Regions from separate parts of the Pseudomonas sp. H1_D04 genome, predicted to be linked through region 1. Evidence: predicted binding sites of a transcription regulator. Region 1 holds the regulator's gene; each other region holds the start of a gene.
What was found. Region 1 encodes FliA, which starts transcription of late flagellar genes. Its sites were predicted from a motif close to CTAAAGTTTNNNNNNNNNNNGCCGNTAA; they were not measured.

Region 1 (4,762 bases):
TGCTTCGAGAATCACGTCCATCAATTCCGAATCAACGTGACGCTCACCCTTGCGCAGGATGTCGAACACGTTCTCGGCGATGTGGCAGCACTCCACCAGCTCATGGAGCTGGAGGAAGCCGGCGCCCCCTTTTACAGTATGAAAACCGCGAAAAATTGCATTGAGCAGGTTCGCATCATCCGGTCGGCTTTCCAGCTCGACCAGTTGTTCGGACAGTTGCTCTAAAATTTCGCCGGCCTCTACAAGGAAATCCTGAAGGATCTCTTCATCGGCGCCGAAGCTCATGTGGGTGCTCCTTAGAAGCCTAAACTGGATAACAGGTCATCTACGTCATCCTGACCTGACACAACGTCTTCACGTTTATCGGCATGAATCTGCGGACCTTCACCCTTGGCGAGATGTTTTTGTGGATCTTTTTCAGAGAGGATCGCTTCGCGGTCATGTTCGATGCCGGCAAAACGGTCTACCTGGCCAGCCATGAGCACCAATTTGAGCAAATTGCTTTCCACTTCGGTAACCAACTGGGTTACACGTTTGATCACCTGACCGGTGAGGTCCTGGTAATCCTGGGCCAGCAGAATGTCATTGAGGTTGCTGGAAACCGTGCGGTTTTCCTGTTCGCTGCGCGACAGGAAACCGTCGACCCGACGGGCCAATTCACGAAACTCTTCAGCCCCGACTTCGCGACGCATGAAGCGGCCCCAGTCAACGCTGAGGGCCTGGGCTTCATTGGCCATGCCGTTGACCAGAGGCGTGGCATTTTCCACCAGGTCCATGGTGCGGTTAGCCGCGGCTTCGGTCAGCCTGACCACATAGGACAGGCGTTCGGTGGCATCAGTGATCTGCGAGATTTCTTCGGCCTGGGGCATGTGCGGGTCAATCTGAAAATTGACGATCGCACTGTGCAGCTCGCGTGTGAGCTTGCCCACTTCCTGGTACAGGCCGCGGTCACGGGTCTGGTTGAGCTCATGGATCAACTGCACCGCGTCGCCGAAGTGGCCTTTTTCAAGGCTGTCGACCAACTGGTGAGCATGCTTTTTCAGGGTCGACTCAAAGTCTCCCTGTGACGTTTCTTTATGCTCCATAGCTCCCCCGCGATGGCATTAGCCGTGGATGCGTTCAAAGATCTTTTCGATCTTCTCTTTCAAGGCCTGTGCAGTGAATGGCTTGACTACGTAACCGTTGACCCCGGCCTGGGCGGCTTCGATGATCTGTTCACGCTTGGCTTCGGCGGTCACCATCAACACGGGAAGGCTGCGCAGTTTTTCGTCGGCACGCACGTGGCGCAACAAGTCGATACCGGTCATGCCCGGCATGTTCCAGTCTGTTACCAGAAAGTCGATGCTCCCGCTGTTGAGGATCGGAATCGCCGTAAGGCCGTCATCCGCCTCGACCGTGTTTGTGAACCCAAGGTCACGCAACAGGTTTTTTATGATCCGCCGCATCGTTGAGAAGTCATCAACGATGAGGATTTTCATGTTCTTGTCCAATTCGACCTCCAAGCAGTCTTAAACGCGCCCAGCACCTGGACGCGCCATTTCAATCAACAGGCATTACACAAAAAGGACTGCCGGGGGCACCACGGATCGAACCCACGAAGGCCTATCACCTTCGCGGTATCGCTTTGCAATGCTCCCCACACTGCCTGTCAGCGCGCTCGCCACTCTCCCAAACGCCCCCGCAAGCGGGCTGCGCATTGGCTGTGCAACTGGCTGACACGCGATTCGCTGACCCCCAGGACCTCACCGATTTCCTTGAGGTTCAGCTCTTCGTCGTAATACAGCGCCAACACTAACCGCTCGCGCTCGGGCAAGTTGGCAATGGCGTCCGCCAATGCACCCTGGAAGCGTTCATCTTCCAGGTCGCGTGACGGTTCCATATGCGCGCTCGCGCCGTCCTCGTGCAGCCCTTCGTGTTCGCCGTCCTGCAACAGGTCGTCGAAACTGAACAGGCGGCTGCCCAAGGTATCGTTCAAAATCCCGTAATAATCGTCGAGACTCAATTGGAGTTCGGCCGCAACTTCATGATCTTTAGCGTCGCGACCGGTTTTTGCTTCAATTGCACGAATTGCGTCGCTGACCATGCGCGTATTTCGGTGCACCGAACGCGGCGCCCAATCACCTTTACGCACCTCATCAAGCATCGCGCCACGGATACGGATACCCGCATACGTCTCGAAACTCGCGCCTTTGCTGGCATCGTATTTGGTCGACACTTCGAGCAAGCCGATCATGCCGGCCTGGATCAGGTCCTCGACCTGCACGCTGGCGGGCAGGCGAGCCAGCAAGTGATAGGCGATACGCTTGACCAGCGGCGCATAGCGCTCAATCAACTCACCCTGACTGTCACGGGCAGATTTCTTGTAGGCGTTGTAGCCATTCGCTGTCATAGCACCGGTCCTGCGCTCGTCTGATGTACCAATCGCTCGACGAAAAACTCCAGATGCCCACGAGGGTTGGCGGGCAACGGCCAGGTATCGACCTTCTGGGCAATAGCCTTGAACGCCAATGCGCATTTGGAACGAGGGAACGCTTCGTAGACTGCACGCTGCTTTTGCACAGCCTTGCGCACGCACTCGTCGTAGGGAACTGCGCCGACGTATTGTAAGGCGACATCGAGGAAGCGATCCGTGACCTTGGTCAACTTGGCGAACAGATTGCGCCCTTCCTGCGGACTCTGGGCCATGTTGGCCAGGACGCGGAAGCGGTTCATGCCGTAGTCACGGTTAAGCAGTTTGATCAGGGCGTAGGCGTCGGTGATCGAGGTGGGTTCATCGCAGACCACCAGCAGGACTTCCTGCGCGGCGCGCACGAAGCTGACCACGGACTCGCCGATCCCGGCGGCGGTGTCGATCACCAGCACGTCGAGGTTGTCGCCGATATCACTGAATGCCTGGATCAGGCCGGCATGCTGCGCCGGGCTCAGGTGCACCATGCTCTGGGTACCGGAGGCAGCCGGCACGATGCGGATCCCGCCAGGGCCCTGGAGCAGCACGTCGCGCAGCTCACAGCGCCCCTCGATCACATCGGCAAGGGTGTGTTTGGGCGTCAGTCCCAGCAGAACGTCGACGTTCGCCAGCCCCAGGTCAGCATCCAGCAGCATGACGCGACGGCCAAGCTCTGCCAGGGCCAGGGACAAATTCACTGACACGTTAGTCTTTCCGACGCCACCTTTGCCGCCGGTCACCGCGATCACCTGTACGGGATGCATGCTGCCCATTTTATTTCTTTACCTTGTCTTGCTTAGACGCAGGCTACATGGCTTGGCCGCGTGAATCGCTTGCAGACCATCAATGTAGGTACATTTCACGGTGTTCATCCTGACTTCAACCGACCCGTTTTGCCGGGTTGTGGTAGAGGTCGGCGAACATATCGGCCATCGCTTCCTCGCTAGGCTCTTCTTGCATTTGCACGCTGACGGCACGGCTGACCAACTGATGACGGCGCGGCAGATGAAGATCATCCGGGATCCGCGGCCCGTCGGTCAGGTAGGCAACCGGTAATTCATGACTGATAGCCAGGCTCAACACTTCACCCAGGCTGGCGGTTTCATCCAGTTTCGTGAGGATGCAACCGGCCAGGCCACAGCGTTTGTAGCTATGGTACGCAGCGGTAAGAACCTGTTTTTGGCTGGTGGTTGCAAGCACCAGGTAATTTTTCGACTTGATACCACGCCCGGCCAGGGTTTCCAGTTGCATGCGCAACGCCGGGTCGCTGGCTTGCAAGCCGGCGGTGTCGATCAGCACCACGCGCTTGCGCAGCAGCGGATCGAGGGCGTTGGCCAGGGACTGGCCCGGGTCGACGTGGGTCACCGGTACATTGAGGATGCGGCCCAACGTCTTGAGCTGCTCCTGGGCGCCGATCCGGTAGCTGTCCATGCTCACCAGCGCGATATTATTCGCGCCGTACTTGAGCACATAACGCGCTGCCAGCTTGGCGAGGGTGGTGGTCTTGCCCATGCCGGCAGGGCCGACCATGGCGATCACACCGCCCTCTTCCAGGGGTTCGATTTCCGGGGTAGCGATCATCCGCGCCAGGTGGGCCAGCAACATGCGCCAGGCCTGGCGTGGTTCTTCGATTTCGGTGGTCAGGGCCAGCAGGTCGCGGGACAACGGGCCGGACAAGCCAATGCGTTGCAGGCGACGCCACAGGTTGGCCTGTTGCGGTTTGCTGCCTTGCAGCTGCGTCCAGGCCAGCGAGCCGAGCTGCACTTCCAGCAGTTCGCGCAGGCCGTTGAGCTCAAAGCGCATCGAGTCGAACACACGCTGGTCAACTGCGGCGGCCGGGGCTGGCGCGGCAGGACGCGGCGGCTCGACGAAGGTCGGCTCAACCAGTGGTTCGGCAGCGGTCAGCGGCAGCCCGGCGAACAACTGGCGATTGGTGGTGGTATCGCTGTCGCCACGCATGCTCAGCTCAGCCTGGGCCGAGACGATGCGCGAAGCGGTCTTGCGCAGCTCGTCTTCGAGCTCCATGTTCGGTACACGCGGCGCCAGCGCCGAGGGGGTGTAATCCAGGGCAGCCGTCAGCTCGACACCGCCGGCAATACGACGGTTACCGATAATCGCGGCGTCGGCGCCCAGCTCATCACGGACCAGTTTCATGGCCTGACGCATATCGGCGGCGAAAAAACGCTTAACTTGCATAACCCACTACCCTCAGCCGTTGGGCCCTACTGTCGCGACGATAGTCACTTGCTTGTTGTCAGGAATTTCCTGATAAGCCAAAACGTGCAAATTCGGTACTGCCAAGCGTCCAAACCGCGA
Region 2 (4,762 bases), 1.1 Mb from region 1:
AATGCCGCTATTGAGGCTGCTAGGGCGGGCGATGCTGGTCGAGGATTTGCGGTGGTGGCCGATGAGGTGAGAACGCTCGCCAAACGAACTCAGGGCGCAACCCTGGAAATTGGAGCGCTGACTGCCAATCTGCAAAAAATAGCCGAAGAAGCTGCTGGGATGATGGAAGTCTGCCGCGGTTTGACGGATGAAACGGTAATACAGGTTTCAAACACTGGGGGCTCGGTTGAAACCATCGTGGAGATGATTGACAACATCCAGCAGATGGTCAGACAAATCGCTACTGCAGGTGAGGAACAAAGTTGCGTCGCGGAAGAAATTAACCGGAGTGTTACGTCGGTTCGCAATATTGCGGATGATTCAGCTTTATCGTGCGAGCGAACTGCCCGTTCAAGTACTAACTTGGCCGAGCTCGGAGCCGTGCTACAGCAGCAAATAGGTAACTTTAAGGTTTGACGAGTTTATTGAGATTGCGTCTATGAATTGAGGGGCACTTGAGTTGAGCCACACTCAGCATTACGGTCAATAATCAGCGCAAGCACCTACATCAGAACGACCTGTATAGCTTCTCGACCTCGTATTCTCTCTTTAGAACTGGGTACGCAAGCGGCGGAACTCGAACCGCTGCTATTGGCCTGAAGTTATCTCTCACGACGTATTTCAAATAGGCCCAAGCGCGCGATCAACACAACGCCGAGGCCTTTCGAAGATCACCACCTCACGGATGAAACCGGCGCCCCAACGCGTCTAACCGCACCGCAATCGGCGGCAGTTGTTCGCTGCTCCTGGCCAGCATCTCTACATCCTGTGCCGTGCTCTGCGCGATGCCCTGCACCGACTGCAAGCGCCCGACGATCTCCAGGTTTGCTGAGGTCTGTTCCCGCGTAGTGCTGACGATCCGCCCGTTCAGCGCATCGATTTGGGTGATGTCATTGCCTACTGCCTTTAGCATTTGCACCGCGACCTGGCTGTCTTCCACGCAACGTTCTACGCCTTGGCGGCTGTCCTGCATGGCTTCGACGGCTTCGCGGCTGCCTTGCTGCAAGCCTTCGATGATGGTTTTGATTTCCTGGGTGGAAACCGCTGTGCGTTGCGCCAGGTTGCGCACTTCGTCGGCGACGACGGCGAAGCCGCGGCCTTGCTCACCGGCGCGGGCGGCTTCGATGGCGGCGTTGAGGGCGAGGAGGTTGGTTTGGTTGGCGATGCTGCTGATGACGTCGAGCACCGAGCCGATCTGTTCGGCCTGCACGGCCAAGCCTTGAACGGTCTGATGGGTGTCGGTGAGGCGTGTGGCCAGTTGGGTGATTTCGTGTTGGGCGCGGCCGACGCTTTCCTGGCCGCGCAGGATTTGTTGGCTGGCGACGTCGGCGTGCGCGACCGCTTCCTCGACGTGCACCGTAATGTTGCCCATGGCGTGTTCCATGCGCTGCATGGAGTCAGTCATTTGTGCGATTTCGGCCAGTTGGTGGCGTGCGCCTTTTTCCAGGGTGCCGCTGGCGTGGGCCAGTTCTTGTCCGAGTTGGCCGAGGCCGTGGGAGTCGCGGGAGACGCCGTCAATGAGCCCGGTGATCTGTTGCAGGAAGTGGTCGAAGCGCTTGGCCAGGGACATATGCGCCTTGCCTTCACCTTGTGCGGTTTCCACGGTGAGCTGGGTGGTGACAGCGAGCATTTTTTCGAGCATTTCCTGGCTCTCGACGGCTTCGGCCTGGCTGTGCACGGCGAGGTAGAGCAGGGCGACTGTTTCCATCACCACGTAGAAAGCATGCACAAACACCATGGTCCAGCCGCCGTGGTGTTCCATCACGAAGACCGGGAAGCCTTGATGCTGTAAGGCATGGAAGACCACGTGGTGCACGGCGATGGTGAGTGCGGCCACGAGGATCGGCAGCCAGTCGCGGTAAAACGTCAGCACCGCCAGCAGGGCGAAAATTCCGAAGTGGGCTTCGATCACGCCTTGTGCCTGGTTGATATGCAGCGCGGCCATGACCATCAGACCAGCGCCCAGTGCGCAGCGCATCACGCGCGTGCCGCCGATGGCGCGGTAGAGCGCGGTGAGCAGCAGGCTTGTGCCGCCACCGACTACGATTGCTTGGATCAAGGTGTCGTGCCAGAACGCCAGGCCTACGGAGAACAGCGTCATCAGCCAGATCAACGCCAGCATGATGCGGTCGGCTTTGCGGTAGTGCTCTAGAAAACGCGTGCGGACGGGCATTCACTCTTACTCCCTGTGGTGTGGCCAGGAACAAAGCATGCGGCGTGCCACGATGGCGCGCTGCTACAGAGCAAAGCAGGTATCAGGATTTTTGCAGGTACGGGGAAAGCAAAAGCTTATCGGCAGTAGGGGAGAGAGCTTTAAGCGCCACTGCCAGGAGGAAAGGCTGCCCGAGCGGGCAGCCTTGATGACGATCAGAAGGTGTATTTGGCCGTCAGCATCATGTTGCGTGGGGTGCCGTAGCTGTCGCCGCCGTAGTCCACGGAGTTGGCGATGGTTGAGTAGTAGCTGCGGTCGAAGATGTTGTTGGCGTTGAGCTGCAGGTCCAGGTTGTCGTTGACCCTGTAGCCGGCCATCAAGTCGGTGACGGCGTAGGCGCCTTGTTGCAGGCGGTAGGTGCTGCCGTCAGCCAGCTTGACGTCGTTGTACATGCGGCTCTGCCAGGAGATGTTGCCGCCCACCCGGAATTTCTCCAGCGCGCCCTGGAGGTTGTAGCGGGTGGTCAGTTTGAACAAGTGCTCCGGGGTGTCGGTGTCGTACTGCTTGTTGACAAGCTGCGGGTTGGCTTCGTCCTTGATGGTGTGGGTGCGCGCGTAGGTGTAGCCACCGCCGACCTGCCAGTTCTCGGTGAGGGCGCCTTGCAGTTCGAAGTCGATACCCTGGCTGCGAATCTCGCCGGAGGCTTCATAGCACTCGGTCTGCGGGCAGTTTTGCACGGTCACTTTGGTGGCACGATTTTCCTGATCGACGCGGAACAGTGCGACGCTGGCATTCAGCGCGCCGCCCAGGTATTCGCCTTTAACGCCGACCTCGTAGTTTTTGCCGACAATCGGCTTGACCGGGGTCGCCGAACTATCTTTGGCGGTTTGCGGCGTGAAAATGTCGCTGTAGCTGACGTAGACCGAGTGATGGTCATCCAGCTCGTAGATCAAACCCGCGTAGCGCGTCAGGTTGCGGGTGACTTTGTAGTCGCCGCTGTTGCTGCCATGGGCATCGTAGTCATACCAGTCCAGGCGCCCGCCGAGGATCAGCTTGAGCGGGTCGGCCAGGCTCAGGCGCGTGGTCAGGTAGAAGCCGTCCTGGGTGGTGATTTCACGGGTGTCGGTGGTGTGGACGAAGTCCGGTTTGCCTGCGGTAATCGGCCAATTGGTGTCGTACGGGCTGTAGTCGTGGCTGGTCATGTCGTAAATGCGGCGGCTGGCACCGACCACCAGCTCATGGGTGCGCCCGAACGCCTGGAACGGGCCGCTGACGAAGGCGTCGACGCCAGCCTGATTTTCGTCATAGGCGGCCTGGTAGACGGTTCGCGCCAGTGATTTGTCAGCAGCCCAGCGCGATTGATACGAGCCCGAGAACAAGGCTTTCTGCTCGGCGTAGTTGGCGTTGACCTGCAGCTTCCAGTCGTTGGCCAGTTGCTGGCGCAGTTCGGCGAAGACCGTGTTGATCTCCTGGTCCTTGTTCTCCCAGTCGGTGCCGGGGTTGTAGGAGCGGGGCAGGTCGAGGTGATGGCCATCCTGACCGATCATTGAGGAACCCCAGAAGTAATTGGTCTTGTCCTTCTGGTTTGAGTAGCCGAGGGTCAGGGTGGTGTCTTCACCCAAGTCAGCTTCGGTGACGGCATAGAACAGGCCGTGATACTCCTCGGCGTTGTCGATGAAGCTATTGGCGTCGCGGTAGGAGGTGACCACCCGGCCGCGCCAGGTGCCACTGTCATTGAGCGGGCTGGAGGCGTCGAGTTCGCCACGGTAGTCGTCCCAGCTGCCAGCGGCGCCGGTCAGGGTGACTTTCTGCTCGTCCAGGGGCCGCTTGCGGATCAGGTTGATGGCGGCCGACGGGTTGCCCGCGCCGGTCACCAGGCCGGTCGCGCCGCGCACCACTTCAACGCGGTCGAACATCGCCAGGTTGGGCTGCGCGCCGACTGAAACGCCGTTATAGCCGCTCGGAATACCGTCATACATCAGGTTGTCGATGTCGAAACCGCGCGAGGTATAGGACTGCCTGCCCGGTCCGTTGGAGTAATTCAGGAACAACCCGGGCGTTGCGTTGACCACGTCGTTGATGCTGGTCATTGCCTGGTCATCCATGCGCTGGCGCGTAATCACGGTGACGGCTTGTGGCGTTTCACGCAGGGTGAGTGGCAACTTGGTCGCGGTCTTCATCGCGCCGGTGGTGTAGGACTGCGTGCCCTCAGTGGTTTCGCCCAACTGCTGCTCGCCGGAGATTTGGGTGGCGCCCAGTTCCAGGGTGGTGACCGGTGCTTCGGCGTCGGCGGCGAAGGCCGCGTGCGAGGTGGCGAGACAGACCGCCAACGCGATCAAACTGGGTGTAAAACCTTTACCGCCGGGCTGGTGCACAGGCATCGAACGAGCTCTCCCCTAACTGCCTTTCCCTGGCGAATAATAAAAGTGTTGATAATTATTCGCATCATTGTGACAGATTGATTCTGTAGGAAAAAGCCATAGGGATGAATTAGTTAACGATTTTTTCACATCTGCATGGCAGGCCTTTAGCCAGCACCTGCCGTTTTCGAGCGTTCATGGACGGTGTTCA
Region 3 (4,762 bases), 210 kb from region 1:
GAGACAGAAATACAGTCATACGATGACTGATCACAAACATAACAATAAAGGCTCACTCGTGAATAAACCCCTCCTCATGGCCGCCGCCATTGCCTGCGGACTCAGCGCACACGCCAACGCTGCGACCTTCGCGTACATTTCCAGCCCCGGCGATGGCCTGATTTCCCAGTACCGGCTGGACGAGAGCAACGGCGCGTTGAGCCTGGTTGACCAGGTAACAGCCGGTGATCAGGTCAACCCCATGGCCCTGAGCCCCGACGGTAAAACCTTGTATGCCGCGCTGCGGGTCAAGCCGTTTCAAGTGCAGAGCTTCAGTATTGATCCAGCCAGCGGGCGGTTGACGCCACGCTCCAAGGCCCCGCTGGCAGAAAGCATGGCCTACCTGGCCACCGACCGCGCCGGACGTTATCTGCTCGCGGCCTCTTACGGGGCCGACACCCTCAGTGTGCAGCCCGTCGATAAGCCCGAGCCGATCCTCACCTACAAGACCGGCCCCCACGCGCACTCCCTGCGCACCGACCCCAGCAATCGCTTTGCCTACGCCGGCAACTTGGGCAACGACCACGTGCTGCAATATCGCTTCGAGGCAAACACCGGCGCACTCACGCCGATCGGCACCGGCTACGTGAGCGTGCCGGCTAACACCGGGCCTCGGCACTTGGCGTTTTCAGCCAACGGTAAATACCTGTATGTGGTCGGCGAAATGAGCGGCACCGTCACTGCATTTTCCATTGACGACAGCACCGGCGCGCTGACGCAGATCGGCGTAGCCAACGGCATTCCCGCGCGTTTGAAACTGGCCCACGGCGAAGTGCGGGACGCGCGCAACAATGATTTGAAGGACGACCCGACGCCACGCATCTGGGCCGCCGACCTGCGTTTGTCCCCAGATGGCACCCTACTGCTGATGAGCGAGCGCACCAGCAGCTCGGTGTCGGCGTTTGCGGTGGATGCGGCTACGGGTGGCCTGACGTTTCTCGACAACTACCCGGTCGAAGAGAAACAACCGCGCAATATCGCCTTCTCTCCCAATGGCCAATGGTTGCTGGTGACCGGCGAGAAAAGCGACAAGGTCGGTACCTACGCGGTCAGCGGCGCAGGTGCGTTGAAGCGCGTGGGTGAGGCGGCTTCAGGCAAAGGTGCGCTGTGGATTGAAGTCCTGCGCACCGCAGCCAAATAGCACTCAGCTCAAACGAAACCGCGCGGTGTTGTCACTCAACGCCTGGCTGCCCTTGCTCAAGGTGTCCGCCGCCCGGTTGACCGCTCGCGCGCCATCCAGCAAACGTCCTGCCGCCTGATCGACTTGCTGGATGTTGCCGCTCACTTCGTCCGCCGTCGCCGCTTGCTCCTCCACCGCTGTGGCGATCTGCGCCAGGGTGTCGGTGACGTTCTGCACCGCGCCGGCAATCTCGCCCAAGCGCGTGCCCAGGCCGGTGACGGACTCGGCATCGGTCAATGCTTGCTCGCACGCGGCGCCCATCAGCGTAACGGCCTGGCTCACGGTCGCGCGCAGGCTGTCGACGGTGCCGGCGATCTGCGCCGTGGAGGCCTGGGTGCGTTGGGACAGACTGCGCACTTCATCGGCCACCACCGCAAAGCCCCTGCCCTGCTCGCCGGCGCGGGCCGCTTCGATGGCCGCGTTGAGTGCGAGCAGGTTGGTCTGCTCGGCGATGCCGCGAATCGTGTCGACCACCGACTGAATCTGCTGCCCCTGCTGACTGACTTGCTGCAAAGCATCAGCCGTATCGGTAAGGCGTTGGTTGAGTTGCTGGATGCTGGCCGTGGTGCGTTGGCTGTCGCGGCTGCTGTCTTCGGCGATGCGTCGTGTTTGCTGGGCACTGCCCGACGCTTGTTCACAGCTTCTGGCGACGCCCATGGACGTCGCGGCCAACTGCGTAGCGGCGGCGGCGATCTGGCTGATTTGATGCTGCTGGTCTTCGACTTCGCTGAGGGTACTGCCCGATTGCGAATTGAGGGTGAGGACCGCTGAGCCGAGCTGCTGGGTTTCGTGGTTGACCCCCAGCAGGCTGGTGCGCAATTGCACCACCGCCACGTTCAGCGCGGTGCTGATCAGTGCCAGCTCGTCCCGCCCTTCCACCGCCACTTCGACGCACAGGTTACCGTCGCGCAAGGATTCGGCCAGGGTGGTGATGCCTCTTGCGCTGCGCTGTATGGAGGCTTGCAGGCACATGAACAGGTACAGCGCGGCCAGGGCCAGCACGCCGAAGGTCATCGCCAGAGGAATGAAGCGTTCGTTCGCGTTGCGGTGGTAGTAGCTCAAGCGCTCGTCCAGGGAGGTCAGCGACTGCACGCGCAGAGCGCTGAGCGAACCGAGCATGGCGTCGACACTGCGCTCGAAACCGGCGGTATCGAGCTTGATGGTGCCGCCGAACACGCCGTCGTCGAGCACTTTAAGCTCGTTATCCAACAGTTGCAGGCTGTTGTCGTACTGCGCCGTCCAGGGCTCCATGCCGTCGAATTGCTTGGCCTTGAGCGCAGCCGCCGCCTTGGCCAACTGGTCGCGCGCGTCGCCAATGCGGCTGCGCAGGTCGCGCATCTGCAAACGGCTTTGCAAGGTGAACTGCCCCGAAGCAATGGACGACTGCCCGACGCCCGCCATACGACCGATACGCTCGATCAAGTCTGGCGTCTGCTGTGTGCCCATCTGCATGAGCATGTAGGTTTCCAGCCAGGGATCGAGGATCAGCCCGGCGTCCAGGGTGATCTGTTCGCGCAGGGTTTGCATCGCGCTCAGCGCCGAGGTGAAACGGTCGTAGCCATCCGGCCACCAACCCACGGTGCGCAGCGAAGCGGAGTCCATGCCTTTGACGGTGGCCTGCAACGCCTCGTAGCGCGCGAGGATGTCGGCGCTGGCGTTCTGCGCTTTGAGCTCATCGCCCAAGGCTTGCAGGCTTTGCTGGATCAGCGGGAAATTCGTATCGACCTTGTCCATCGCCGCCTTCGCCGCCGGCGTCGGCGCGTGCAGGATGTCCGCCGCTTTCCAACGCGCAGCCAGGTTGCGCTGAGCCGTCAATTGACCGTCCAGTGCATCCAGGGCCAACAGTTGGCGCACGCCGGACTGCTCGGTGGAAATCACGCCTAATTTATCGCGATAGTCCTGGCCGATCATCCAGAGGCTCCCAGCCAGGGGCAGCATGAACAGGAAAAACAACACTTGGAATTTGCGCGCAAACCCCATACGTCCGAGCAGGCGGATACCGGGTGATAACAAGCTGTGCATGTCCGACTACTCCCTCAAACAACCCACGTGGTGCACGGTGGGCCAAGCCGTGAAATGACTAACGGCAAAGTGCCATGTCATTGATTAGCTTGGCTCTAGCAAGATACGGGCCGCTGAACAACAGCCCTGAAACAGGGCGGGCGGCACGGTTTTGGAGCCGATGGAGTGCTCGAAAATGGGGCAAAAGCACTCAGTGTTGGCAAGACTGCTGTAACCGCCGGAGACGACTGGCCCAGGTGCAGTCCAGAACACCTTTATTCACAGGCATCCTATCGGCAGCAAACCAGCCAAACTTGAAGGGCGCCGCGCTTTATGTGAGAGGCAGTGAGCAATGACTATTTGGCCTGCATGTAGCGACTGAAGTTCTTGATGTGATCGTCCAGATTGTCCTCAAGCATCAACCGATACTGATCACAGAAATACTTGAGCATCGCCTCGCGCTCCTCGGCCATGTGCTCACCGGACTTGAAGTTGCGTGCGCACGCCCAGGCGTTGAACCGCGTCGTGCCGAACATCATTGAAGCGCTGACTTGGCCGAGGTCTTCGAAGGTTTTCAGCTGTTCGTTCGACAGTTCGATGTGCGCGTCGGCGCGATCGTAGAAGGCGTGGTCGGTAGCGTCTGCCATTGCGGGGTTCCTGATTTATCACGGTTGAATGGGTGTGTATCAAGCCAGCAGTGTGAGCATCCACCGGATCTGCTGGCTAATCTCTTGGAGCTTCGCCTCGGGCACCGCCTGCGCACGCTCAAAGGCAGCCAAGGTCTTCTGCCTCAGGCGTAACGCGCGCTGCCACTTGGCCAAAAACACCGGGCTACGGGCCTGCATCAGTAACGGGCCGAAGAACAGTTGTTCGGCGGTATACACCACAGGGTCTGCGCGCTCAGCGACGATGATTTCGTAGTAAAAGCGGTTTTCATGCAACAGCTCTTCGCTGACGATGCGATAGCCATTGCGCATTAACCAAAGGCGCAGCGGTTGCTCACCGCCATTGGGTTGCAGGATCAGCCGCTCAGCGCCGCTCAGATGAGCTTTGCCGGCCTCAAGGATGTCGCGGATCGTCTCACCGCCCATGCCGCAGAGGCTGATGGCCGTGATGCCGTCACGCGCCTCGATGGCCGCCAAGCCATCGGCCAGGCGCACAGTAATCTGCTGCTCCAGGCCATTGTCACGCACGGTCCGTTCGGCCGCCTGGAACGGTGTGGTCGCGACCTCTCCCGCCAGCGCCGCGTCGATCACGCCACGGCGCACTAACGCCACCGGCAGATAGGCATGGTCCGAGCCGATATCGGCCAGACGCGCGCCATTCGGCACATGCGCTGCCACGCGCTCCAGGCGCATGGACAAGGTGTGTTCGTTCAACCTGTGTTCCTTATCATTCCCCGGAAAATCGATCCCGGCTGTTAGTCAGATGCAACACCATGGCGGCGCGTGCGGCGTCCGGATCCTGGCGTTTGATCGCATTGAAAATGGCCTCATGCTCCAGGTTCGCCAATTGCCCGAGTTTGGCAAAGTCCGCCCCGCC
Region 4 (4,762 bases), 1.6 Mb from region 1:
CGGCGCTCAGCGGGTAAGCGGCGTAAGCGCGGTTGCTGCGGATGTACCACATCAGCGTCAGGGCCATGCCATTGGCGACGATGGCAGTGACCAAGCCAATGCCCATCAAGCCGAGCTTCGGCAGGCCGAACATACCTTCGATCAAAGCGTGGTTGAGCAGGTAGTTCAGCACCGTGCCGCCGAGGCTGATCACCATCACCGGAGTGGCTTTGCCAATGGCGCTGGTGAATCCGCGCAAGGCCATGAAACTCAGGTAGCCGGGCAGGGCGAACGGCAGCATGGTCAGGAATTGCCCCGCCGACTGCACATTGGTATCGGTCTGGCCGAACATCAGCAGCACCGGCTTCAAGTTCCATAACAGCAGTGCCGCCGCCAAGGCCATCAGCCAGGCGAGCCAGAGCCCGGCCTGGGTCAGGCGAGTGGCACCTTCGATGTCGCCAGCGCCGTGACGGATTGCCACCAAGGTGCCCACGGCAGCAATCACTCCGATGCAGAAGATCGACACGAACGAATAGCTCGCTGCGCCCAGGCCACCACCGGCCAGCGCTTCAGGGCTCAGGCGAGCCATCATCAAAGTGTCGGTCAGCACCATCAGCATGTGCGCCAACTGTGAGGCAATCAACGGCCCAGACAGCCGCAGAATGGCCCAGAGTTCGTTACGCGCTGGATGCTGCATGATCATCACACTCAGAAAGTCAGAGGGTTGGAGAGGGTTGGATTCTCGGCCCTCTCAGCTCATTGCACAAAGGGATAAAAGCGATCATCTACATGATTAAAACTCATGCCTGAGTGATTCTGGTACGGTTTCGGCATCCTGCTGTCGGAGCTTTCCTCATGTCTCGTCGTCTTCCTCCTCTTTATGCCTTGCGTGCATTTGAAGCGGCCTCCCGGCATAACTCCTTTACCCGCGCCGCCGAGGAACTGTCGATTACCCAAAGTGCGGTGAGCCGACATATCCGCACGCTGGAAGAGCATTTCGCCTGTCGCCTCTTCCAGCGCAGCGGCCGTAACCTACAGCTCACGGAAGCGGCGCGCCTGCTGTTGCCCGGTGTGCGCGAGGGGTTCGCGGCGCTGGAGCGGGCCTGCCATACCCTGAACGCCGAAGATGACATCCTGCGCATGAAAGCGCCGTCGACCCTGACTATGCGGTGGTTGTTGGCGCGCCTCAGTCGCTTCCGCGCATTACAGCCAGGCAATGAAGTGCAATTGACCAGCGTCTGGATGAATGTGGATGAAGTGGATTTCAACCAGGAGCCTTTCGACTGTGCGGTGCTGTTGAGCTACGGGCACTTTCCGGCGGATTGGGAGGCCAGCTATTTGTTTCCTGAGCTGTTGATACCGGTGGGCGCGCCGAATCTGTTGGACGATGGCCCATGGGATGTAAATCGACTCGCCGGTGCCGAGTTGCTGCACCCCACGCCCGACCGCAGGGACTGGCGCAATTGGCTGGAGCGCATGGGGCTTTCGAATCAGGTTTCGCTCAAGGGTGGGCAGGTGTTCGATACCCTGGAGCTGGGCATGATCGCCGCCGCTCGCGGTTATGGCGTCTCCATGGGCGATCTGCTGATGGTGGCCGAGGATGTGGCGCAGGGACGTTTGAGCTTGCCGTTGCCGACGGCGGTAGCGAGCAGGGAAAATTACTATTTGGTGTGGCCGAAAACCCGTCCGGGCGGCGAGCGCTTGCGACGCTTGGCGGATTTCCTCCAGAGCGAAGTGCAGGCCATGGTTTTGCCCGATGTCGAACGGCTTGATTGAATAATTCTGGCTCTATCACGCAACCGTTTGCGTGATACCCCTGCGATTCGCTCAAGTATTGCAAAGCGCCGCCGAAGTAGGGGTGTTGGAACCATCGTGCACCAACGTTTCCCACCAGATAATTTGCCGAGCAGCGCTATGAGATCAGGATGATCCTGGCCTCGGCCAGGAGCTTTCATGTCTCAACCTCGCGCCCGGATCGCCTCGCAGTTAGGTCTTGCATTAGCCGTGATTTTGGCTGTCGTCATCAGCGGCAGTACTGTTTTCGCCTTGCGTTCCCTTGACTCCGCCAACCTCGATACCCGCGAGGAACACTTGGCCAGCGAGGCACGACTGCTGGCCGACCAACTCAATACCTTCCACAGCACGCTGCGCGAGAGCACCCAGCGTCTGACCGGATTGTTTGAAAAGCGCTTCAGCGCCGGGTTGCGTGTGCAGGCTGATCAAATGGTCGCGGTGGCTGGGGTCCAGACGCCGAGCTTGTTGCTGGGCAGCGAAGTGCTCAATAACAACTTCACTGAAGTCGATGAGTTCAAGCAGATGTCCGGCGGTGTGGCCACGGTGTTCGTGCGCAGCGGCGACGACTTTGTTCGCGTCAGCACTTCCCTGACCAAGCAGGACGGCAGCCGCGCCATCGGCACCGTGCTTGACCGCCAGGGTCCGGCTTACCAGCGCGTGCTCGGTGGTCAGGCGTATATCGGCCGCGCGGTGTTGTTCGATCGCTCCTACATGACCCAATACAGTCCCGTACGAGACAGCAGCGGCAAAGTGATCGCTGTGTTGTTCATCGGCTTTGACTACACCGACGCCCAGGCCGCGCAGTTTGAGAACCTCAAGCGCTTCCGCATCGGTCAGACCGGCTCCTTGGCGTTGCTCGACGAGCAGAAGCGTTGGCTGGTACCGCCCGCGGGTGTGCAGGCCTTGGACCAGTCGGTTGCGGTGATGCTGGACCTGGCCAAGACCCCAGGCAAAGGCCGCTTCTGGAGCGATAAGAACGAAGACTTCTACAGTGTTTCGGTACCGTTCGACGGCGGTCCTTGGGCCGTCGTTGCGAGCATGCCGAAAGCTGAAATCCGTGCAGTGACCTGGGCGGTCGGTATTCGCCTGGTGATCGGCAGCATACTGGCGATGTTGCTGGCGGTAGGCGCCACGGTCTGGTTGCTGCGCAGCAAACTGCAGCCGCTGAGTGATCTGGTGCGCCAGGCCGAAGCCTTGGGCGCGGGGGACTTGAGTGCGCGCCTCAACGTCTCCAGCCATGATGAAATCGGCCAACTGGCCCGCAGCTTCAACCAGATGGGTGAAGCGCTCTCGACCATGGTTTCCCATATCCGCAAGGCGGCCGAAGAGGTCAACAACCGTGCACAGGCACTGTCCGGGTTATCCGGCGGGGCCTATGACGGGATGGAGCAGCAGTCTGGCGAAATCACCAGCATGGCTGGTGCGGTGGAAGAGTTCAGCGCCACTTCGCTGAATATCGCCGACAACATGGGCAACACCGAGCGTCTGGCTCAAGAAAATGCCCAGCAAACCCGCATCGGCCGCACCTCGATGCAGGAGGCGTCGTCGTCGCTGGAACATATCGCGACCGCGCTGAATAGCACGGCCACGGTGATCAATACCCTGGGCCAGCGCTCCCAGGAAATCGGCGGCATCGTCGGTGTGATCACCTCCATCGCCGAACAGACCAACCTGCTGGCACTGAACGCCGCCATCGAGGCTGCTCGCGCAGGTGAACAGGGCCGTGGGTTTGCCGTGGTCGCTGACGAAGTGCGTAACCTGGCCTCGCGTACCCGCGAAGCCACCGATGAAATTTCCGGGATGATCCAGAGCATTCAGCGGGAAACCGGCAACGCCATCAGCACCATGGAGCACGGCAACACGCTGATGCAGGAAGGCCTGTCGCGCAACGCCGACGTGGCTTCGGCCCTGGCACGTATCGACGAGCAGAGCCGTTCGGCCGGTCAGCAGTTCGCGGCGATTACCACGGCGACTCAGGAGCAGAGCAGCACCGCGACATTGCTCAGCAGCAACTTGCAGAGCATCGCACTGGCCAACAGCGAGCAGCGGGAAGTGGTGTCGAACCTGGCGATTACGGCCAAGGAGCTCGAGACGTTGGCGGCGGGCTTGCGTCATGAGGTGGATCGCTTTCGCTGAGGCTCAATTGAGGGAGACCGGGCGGTACTGCAAGGCCTCCTTCAAGTGGTCCCGCGTGATGGCATCCACCTGATCCAGGTCCGCCAACGTGCGTGACACTTTGAGCAGCCGATGAGCCGCACGCAGCGACAACGTCAGTCGCTCGCAGGCGCTTTCCAGCCAGCCTTCATCGGCTTTCAAAAGTTGGCAGTGCTCACGCAACCTCGGTAGATCAAGGAAGGCGTTGGCACAGCCTTGGCGCTGTTGCTGACGCTCCCGAGCATCTGCCACCTGGGCTGAGGCCGTTGCCGTCGTATCTCCAACCTGCTGGGTTGGATTCAGCGCAGTTGTTTCCCGCGCCACGGTGAGGTGCAAGTCAATCCGATCCAGTAACGGTCCAGACAGCTTATTGCGATACCGCTGGACCTGCTCCGGTGTACAGCGACAACGCCCAGTGGGTTCGCCCATATACCCGCAAGGGCAGGGGTTCATCGCTGCCACCAGTTGAAAACGCGCTGGGAAACTCACGCGGTCGCGGGCACGGGAAATCACGATATGCCCTGACTCAAAGGGGTAGACTTTTCTCACACATTGTTGAAGCGTGTTTACCGGTTGTTAAACGCCCGGTAAACGGCATGTTTTTAGATCGAGGTGGTTTGGAGTGCTGGGACTTGTACCAGTGCGAGAAATCGCCGGATAACGCGGTGTGTGCGTCCGCTCGGAAGACGTTCGGTGAACCATCGGTGCTAATCTGGACATAAGGAACAGCACGATAAGGGTGAGCGAAAAATGGATGGGCAATTCGTTAGCTATAAAAATCTTGAAAGTATTAGCAAGAAAATGGACGAGTACATTGATGGCAATCATCCTGATC

Region 2: the regulator FliA is predicted to act here: its motif matches at 2,329-2,356, upstream of AB4N82_RS23240 (methyl-accepting chemotaxis protein).
Region 3: the regulator FliA is predicted to act here: its motif matches at 3,511-3,538, upstream of AB4N82_RS19370 (methyl-accepting chemotaxis protein).
Region 4: the regulator FliA is predicted to act here: its motif matches at 1,806-1,833, upstream of AB4N82_RS10740 (methyl-accepting chemotaxis protein).

The regions. Positions count from the first base shown of each region.
Region 1 covers NZ_CP162826.1:3,967,968-3,972,729, reverse strand. The annotation lists gene AB4N82_RS18450 (chemotaxis protein CheA) at 1-285, opposite strand, end outside; gene AB4N82_RS18445 (protein phosphatase CheZ) at 297-1,085, opposite strand; gene AB4N82_RS18440 (chemotaxis response regulator CheY) at 1,104-1,478, opposite strand; gene fliA (RNA polymerase sigma factor FliA) at 1,649-2,389, opposite strand; gene fleN (flagellar synthesis regulator FleN) at 2,386-3,219, opposite strand; gene flhF (flagellar biosynthesis protein FlhF) at 3,326-4,642, opposite strand; gene flhA (flagellar biosynthesis protein FlhA) at 4,655-4,762, opposite strand, start outside.
Region 2 covers NZ_CP162826.1:5,029,961-5,034,722, forward strand. The annotation lists gene AB4N82_RS23235 (methyl-accepting chemotaxis protein) at 1-456, shown strand, start outside; gene AB4N82_RS23240 (methyl-accepting chemotaxis protein) at 719-2,212, opposite strand; gene AB4N82_RS23245 (TonB-dependent siderophore receptor) at 2,407-4,572, opposite strand; gene AB4N82_RS23250 (Lrp/AsnC family transcriptional regulator) at 4,760-4,762, opposite strand, start outside.
Region 3 covers NZ_CP162826.1:4,177,397-4,182,158, reverse strand. The annotation lists gene AB4N82_RS19375 (lactonase family protein) at 59-1,180, shown strand; gene AB4N82_RS19370 (methyl-accepting chemotaxis protein) at 1,184-3,241, opposite strand; gene AB4N82_RS19365 (DUF3144 domain-containing protein) at 3,577-3,867, opposite strand; gene AB4N82_RS19360 (tRNA (adenine(22)-N(1))-methyltransferase) at 3,907-4,599, opposite strand; gene AB4N82_RS19355 (FadR/GntR family transcriptional regulator) at 4,613-4,762, opposite strand, start outside.
Region 4 covers NZ_CP162826.1:2,360,127-2,364,888, forward strand. The annotation lists gene AB4N82_RS10730 (NorM family multidrug efflux MATE transporter) at 1-682, opposite strand, end outside; gene AB4N82_RS10735 (LysR substrate-binding domain-containing protein) at 835-1,755, shown strand; gene AB4N82_RS10740 (methyl-accepting chemotaxis protein) at 1,933-3,909, shown strand; gene AB4N82_RS10745 (ATP-binding protein) at 3,913-4,476, opposite strand; gene AB4N82_RS10750 (LA2681 family HEPN domain-containing protein) at 4,678-4,762, shown strand, end outside.